Regions from separate parts of the Turicibacter sp. St.80E1 genome, predicted to be linked through region 1. Evidence: predicted binding sites of a transcription regulator. Region 1 holds the regulator's gene; each other region holds the start of a gene.
What was found. The regulator HrcA, encoded in region 1, represses chaperone genes, less so after heat shock. The targets are predictions, from matches to a motif close to TTTTAGCACTNNNNNNNNNNNAGTGCTAAAA.
Positions count from the first base shown of each region.

Region 2: the regulator HrcA is predicted to act here: its motif matches at 917-947, upstream of htpG (molecular chaperone HtpG).
Region 3: the regulator HrcA is predicted to act here: its motif matches at 1,004-1,034, upstream of clpB (ATP-dependent chaperone ClpB).

Region 1 is NZ_AP039386.1:1,030,055-1,032,337, forward strand. It holds gene trxA (thioredoxin) at 1-267, shown strand, start outside; gene hrcA (heat-inducible transcriptional repressor HrcA) at 449-1,480, shown strand; gene grpE (nucleotide exchange factor GrpE) at 1,484-2,050, shown strand; gene dnaK (molecular chaperone DnaK) at 2,076-2,283, shown strand, end outside.
Region 2 is NZ_AP039386.1:1,426,841-1,429,123, reverse strand. It holds gene AC6I0I_RS06925 (YhgE/Pip domain-containing protein) at 1-848, shown strand, start outside; gene htpG (molecular chaperone HtpG) at 966-2,283, shown strand, end outside.
Region 3 is NZ_AP039386.1:580,108-582,390, reverse strand. It holds gene clpB (ATP-dependent chaperone ClpB) at 1-950, opposite strand, end outside; gene AC6I0I_RS02650 (Cof-type HAD-IIB family hydrolase) at 1,165-1,986, shown strand; gene leuS (leucine--tRNA ligase) at 2,024-2,283, opposite strand, start outside.

The sequences.
Region 1 (2,283 bases):
GATGGATTAGTATTAGTTGATTTTTATGCCGATTGGTGTGGGCCTTGTAAAATGATCGCTCCTGTTTTAGACGAATTAGCACAGGAAGTTGAAAAAACAGCGAAGGTTGTAAAAGTTAACGTTGATCATTGTAAAGAAGTGGCAGCAGAATATCAAGTCATGTCAATTCCAACATTAATTTTGTTTAAAGATGGTCAAGCTATTCAACAAACGGTAGGTTTCCAACCAAAAGCTTCATTATTATCATTAATTGAAACAAATAAATAATAAAAAAGAAAAAAGAGGATATACTGAAGAAGTAGCCTCTTTTTTTATGTTTAAACGGAGGGGATAGGGTAAAAGAATAAAATGAAATAGAAAATAAAAAAATTAGCACTTAATTGTTGACAGTGCTAATAGGAAGATATATAATTGTATTAGCACTTGATGATGAGGAGTGCTAAAAGAGGTGTTTACATTGCTAACAGAACGGCAGATATTAGTTTTAAAGGCAATTGTAGAAGAGTTCATACAGACTGCACAACCTGTTGGTTCTAGGGTCCTTTCTAAAAAGGAGGATTTGAATTTCTCCGCGGCTACTATCCGTAATGATATGGCTGATTTAGAGGATTTAGGATTTATTGAAAAAACTCATACATCAAGTGGACGTGTTCCTAGTCAAAAGGGTTATCGTTATTATGTAGATTTTATCATCAATCAAGAACCAATAGAAACGACACCAGAGGTAGGAATATTTAAACAATTGTTAGAACAAAAACAATTTGAGCGCGAAACCACAATTAAAGAAGCGGTGCGTCTCCTATCAAGCTTAACAAATTATACGTCTATTTTACTTGGTCCCTCTAGGGATTACAGTCGGGTGAAAAAAATTCAGTTTGTTCCAATTTCTGCACGCCAAGCGGTATTTGTTTTAATTACGGATCAAGGGCATGTTGAAAGCCGAACAGTTACATTACCTGAAGATATGGACATTGCACGAATGGAGACTATTATTAAGGCGCTCGATGAATTATTAGTCGGTGAATACATCGGTCGGGTTCAAGAAAAATTGACTGAGAGTTTTGAAAATCAACTGCATGATTTCATTTCTTATAAGGAAGAGATTATGTATGCCATGTTACAACTTTTGACTCAGTCATTAAATCAACATAACTATATTTTAAGTGGAAAATCAAATATACTGAAGCAACCCGAATTTAACGATTTAGATAAAGCTTATCATTTATTTAATATGATAGAAGCCGACGAAATTGTTAAAGTGATAGAGGCCGATGAAGATAGCCACCAATTAACGGTCAAAATTGGACAGGAAAATGAGATTAAGGCGATGGAGGATTGTACACTCATTACAGTTCCTTATCAAATTAATGATTATGAATTTGGTAAGATTGCCGTTTTGGGACCCACTCGAATGGAATATCGCAAGATTATTCCTCTGTTAGAACAGGTCGCTCGCATTATGTCTGATTTATATAAATAGGAGGTGGGACGATTGAATAAGGAAGCCCAATCAGTTGAGGAATTAGACGAAACAACTATCGAAGAAAATGAATCAACGTGTTGTCAAGAAAATGAAGAGACAACAGAAGTTGTTGAAGAAGTTTCGGAAACAGAAAGTTTAAAGCAACAAATTGAAGATTTAAAAGATCAATTATTAAGAAATGCTGCTGAGCTTGAAAACTTTAAACGTCGAATGAATGAAGAACGTACACGTGAAATGAAGTATCGTTCCCAATCAATCGTAACAAGCATTATTCCAGCGATTGATAACTTTGAGCGCGCTTTAGCGACAACCGTTGAAGATGAAAGTACAAAAACATTTTTAACAGGCTTTAAGATGATTCACGCTCAACTTGTAGAGGCGTTAAAACAAGAAGGCGTTGAAGTCATCGAAGCAGAAGGTGTGGCTTTCGATCCAACTGTTCACCAAGCGGTGATGCAGGAGTCTGTTGAAGGTGTAGCTTCAGGTATTGTTTTACAAGAGTTACAAAAAGGATATAAGTTAAAAGATCGCGTGATTCGCCCGTCGATGGTGAAAGTAAGCGAATAAAAATAGATTAGGAGGATGAATCTCTATGGGTAAAATTATTGGTATCGATTTAGGAACAACAAATTCATGTGTCTCTGTAATGGAAGGTGGAGAAGCTAAGGTTATTGCGAATCCAGAAGGTTCTCGTACAACACCATCTGTTGTTTCATTTAAAGGTGACGAACGTCAAGTAGGTGACGTAGCAAAACGTCAAGCAATTACAAATCCAAATACAATCATGTCTATCAAACGTC
Region 2 (2,283 bases), 400 kb from region 1:
AAAATTTATTAAATACCGCCTATAGTGGTTCTGACCAAGGAATTTCGGCAATTGAGTATATTAATGGAAAGCTTCCAGAGGCAGAGGAAAAACTACAAACGTTGACAGAGAAACTTGGAGAAATAAACAGTAGTGAAGGGTTACAGGAAGTATTAACGCTCATTCAAGAAGGAATTGCTCAACGTGAAAGCTTTATGGCTACACCTGTTGAGTTAGTTGAAGAAACGTTATTCCCAATGCATAATTATGGAACAGCGATGACGCCATTTTATAGTGTACTTGCTCAATGGGTCGGAATGACATTGTTAATTTCGATGTTAGCGGTGCATGCAAGAGGAGAGTATAAAAAAAGCGAAGAATACTTTGGTAAATTACTATTATTTTTAAGTATTGCACTTCTTCAAGGATTAATTATCGCATTAGGGGATTTATACCTATTGAAAATTTATTGTATGAATCCACTCTTATTTGTGGGCGGTATCTTGTTCACAAGTGTCGTTTTTACATTCATTATTTACTCACTTGTCTCTGTTTTTGGAAATGTCGGAAAAGTTGTTTCGATTATTCTGCTCGTTTTACAGGTAGCGGGTTCTGGAGGAACCTTCCCTATCCAATTAACTCCTAAATTTTTCCAAATCATTTATCCGTTTTTACCGTTTACTTATGCCATTTCGTTTGCACGAGAATCAATAGGTGGGGTTGTTCAAAGTGTTTTATCTAGAGATATAGTAATTCTAAGTACTTATATTATAGTAGCTATTCTCGTCTCAGTTTTCTTGAAAAAACCGCTCAACCGCTTGATGTCAGGATTTAGTGATAAATTTAAAGAAAGTGGGTTGGGAGAATAACGGAAGGTTAATTTTTCTTAAAAAAGATTGACACACCAATAGGGGTATGATATAAAAAGAGTAGATTATATTAGCACTCTTACTTAACGAGTGATAAAACAAGAGGGAGCGATTCAATTGAAACAGTTTAAGGCAGAATCAAAACGTTTACTTGATTTAATGATCAACTCGATTTATACGCATCGCGAGATTTTCTTGCGAGAATTAATTTCAAATGCAAGTGATGCTATTGATAAACTTTACTATCGAGCACTAACGGATCACAATTTAAGTTTCAATTCGGAAGATTATTTTATTAAAATTACGGTTGATGAGGCAAAGCGCCAAATTAAAATTTCGGATACTGGAATTGGGATGACAGAAGCGGAATTAGACGAGCATTTAGGAGTCATTGCAAAGAGTGGTTCGTTACAGTTTAAAAAAGATACAGAATTAGAAGACGGACATGATATCATTGGTCAATTCGGTGTTGGTTTTTATTCTGCATTCTTAGTGGCGGACAAGGTAACGGTGATTTCAAAAGCATTAGGGGCAGAGACAGCCTATAAGTGGGAGTCATGCGGTGCAGATGGTTATGTGATTGAACCATGCGAAAAGGAATCTGTGGGAACAGATATTATCCTAACAGTTAAAGAAAATACCGAAGATGAGAATTTCGATGAATATTTAGATCCATACAAATTAAAAGCAATTATCAAAAAATACTCTGACTTTATTCGTTATCCAATTAAAATGGATATCACACATTCGCAATTAAAAGAAGGAACAGAGAATGAATACGAAGAAGTTACAGAAGAGCAAACAGTGAATAGCATGGTTCCAATTTGGAAAAAGAATAAACGCGAATTGACTGATGCTGATTATCAAGCTTTTTATCACGAGAAACATTTTGGATTTGACGATCCATTAGCTCATGTTCATTTAAGTGTTGATGGGAATGTTAGCTATCAAGCTATTTTATATATTCCTGAAAAAATGCCATATGATTTCTACACAACGGAATATGAAAAAGGGTTAGAGTTATATTCAAGCGGTGTTTTAATCATGAATAAATGTGCGGATTTATTACCCGATTACTTTAGCTTTGTAAAGGGAATTGTAGACTCAGAGGATTTATCATTAAATATCTCACGAGAAATCTTACAACATGATCGTCAGTTAAAGTTAATAGCGAAAAATATTAAAACAAAAATTAAAAATGAATTAGAAAAAATGATTAAAAATGACCGTGAAAAATATGAAACGTTCTACCAATCATTTGGTCGTCAATTAAAATATGGGGTTTATTCGGATTTTGGTGCAAATAAAGAGGTATTACAAGATTTATTAATGTTTACTTCTTCTTACGAAGATAAATTAGTCACTCTATCTGAATATGTATCACGTATGAAAGAGGGTCAATCTCATATTTATTATGCAGTAGGGGATTCAATTG
Region 3 (2,283 bases), 450 kb from region 1:
AGCGTCGTTGCCCCAATACAATGCAACTCACCACGAGCTAGTAAAGGTTTTAACAAATTCCCGGCATCCATTGCACCATCTGTACGACCTGCCCCAACAATCGTATGAATCTCATCAATAAATAGAATAATGCGTCCATCACTATTTTTAACCTCATTTAATACTGCTTTTAAACGCTCTTCAAATTCCCCACGGTATTTAGCACCTGCAACAAGTGCTGCTAAATCTAACTCAAAAATCACTTTATCTTTTAAACTTTCAGGAACATCCTGTCTCACAATACGCCAAGCTAATCCCTCAACGATAGCCGTTTTACCGACCCCAGGTTCACCGATTAAAACAGGATTATTTTTAGTCTTTCTCGATAAAATTCGAATAGCACGACGAATTTCCTCATCACGCCCGATGACAGGATCAATTTTACCTGACTTAACATCCTCAACAAGGTCACGTCCATATTTTTCTAACACTTCATAAGTTGCTTCTGGATTTTGTGTCATCACTCTTGAATTCCCCCTAATCTGTGAAATAATTTCTTTTAGTTCTTTTTCCTTAATTCCATATTCTTTAATTAATTGCTTCATCTGATAATCTTTCGATTCGAGCATCGCGAGCAACACATGTTCAATCGATAAATAATCATCTTTCCATGCGCGCGCATAATCATCAGCTTTTAATAACGCTCGATTTAAATCAGCCGATACGTAAGGATCTCCTGTGGCACCTGTCACAGAGGGCTTTTTATCTAACATTTGCTTCAATGAATCTAATATATTATTTAAAGGATAACCTGCCTTTGTAAAAACACGAGCAGCTAATCCGTCATGATCTTGTAATAAAGTCGTTAACAAATGCGGGGTATCAATCTCTTGGTGATGTAACGAAGACGCAAGAGACTGTGCACCAACTAACCCCTGTTGCAACTTTTCAGTCATTTTATTAATATTCATAATCATCACTCCAATCCTTCATCATTTCTGATGATACTTTTATTATACGCCTGTTTTAGCACTCAGTCAATAAGAGTGCTAATAATTTTTAATAATAGCGTTTTTATTTATAAACTAACAATTATCTCCATAACTAATAGATTTAATAGCCTCTCAATAACTTTATTTAACTTCATAACCAACTATGATATGATAATTAAATGGAGGTGTTTCAATGGAAACTAGAAAATTAATTGTCACAGACTTAGATGGTACAGCTTTGCAGAACTGGGAAACACTCGACCCAAAAACCAAAGAAGCTTTAATGAAAGCTAAAGAAGAGGGACATATTGTCGTCATTGCAACAGGACGCCCAGCACGTGCGTCAGTCCACTTCTATAAAGAATTAGGACTTGATACCCCTATTATTAACTTTAATGGGGCATATATACATCATCCAGAAAATGAGAACTTTTCCGACATCGTTGCCCAAATTCCAACAGAAGTCATCATCACGCTCTTTGACTCAGAACTGAAAGATCTTATCGTTAATGCCTACTGCGAATACAAAGATCATCTCTATGTGTTAAATCAAGGGGATAGTGTTCGCGATTGGTTCCATATCGAATCATGCACATCTGTTAAATATGGTCCATTTAAAGAAACATTAGACGAACATCCAAATGGATTTATATTAGAAGCTAAAGAAGGATGTACCGAGAAGGTCATGTCTTTCCTTCGTGAAAACTACGGTGACATCGTAACCTGCCGAAACTGGGATGGCGATAATGCCAACATTATTGAAGTATTTAAATCAGATACGAACAAAGCAACAGCGATTGAGCAACTAGCAAAACATTTCAACATCGAACAAAAAGATATTATTGCTTTTGGAGATGGTGATAATGACATTGAGATGCTGACGTATGCTGGAACAGGTGTCGCGATGGATAATGCGATTGATAAGCTAAAAGAAGTCGCAAATGCGACCACAAAATCTAATAAAGAGAGTGGGGTTGCCCACTATATTCACGAATATATCTTAACGCAGAAGTAAAAAAAAGCTCATGGATAAAATCCATGAGCTTTTCTTCTTATTTTACAACAATATTCACTAATTTTTTAGGAACAGCAATTGTTTTAACAATTTCTTTACCCGCTACGAAATTTTGAACATTTTCATGAGCCATTGCTAATTCTAACATTTCTTCTTTTGAAATATTCGCCGCAACATCGATACGTGCACGTAATTTACCATTAACTTGAGCGATAATTGTGATTGTATCAGATACTAACTTCGCTTCATCATAAGTTGGCCATGCTTCGTAAGTCACTGTATTTTCATGACCAAGAA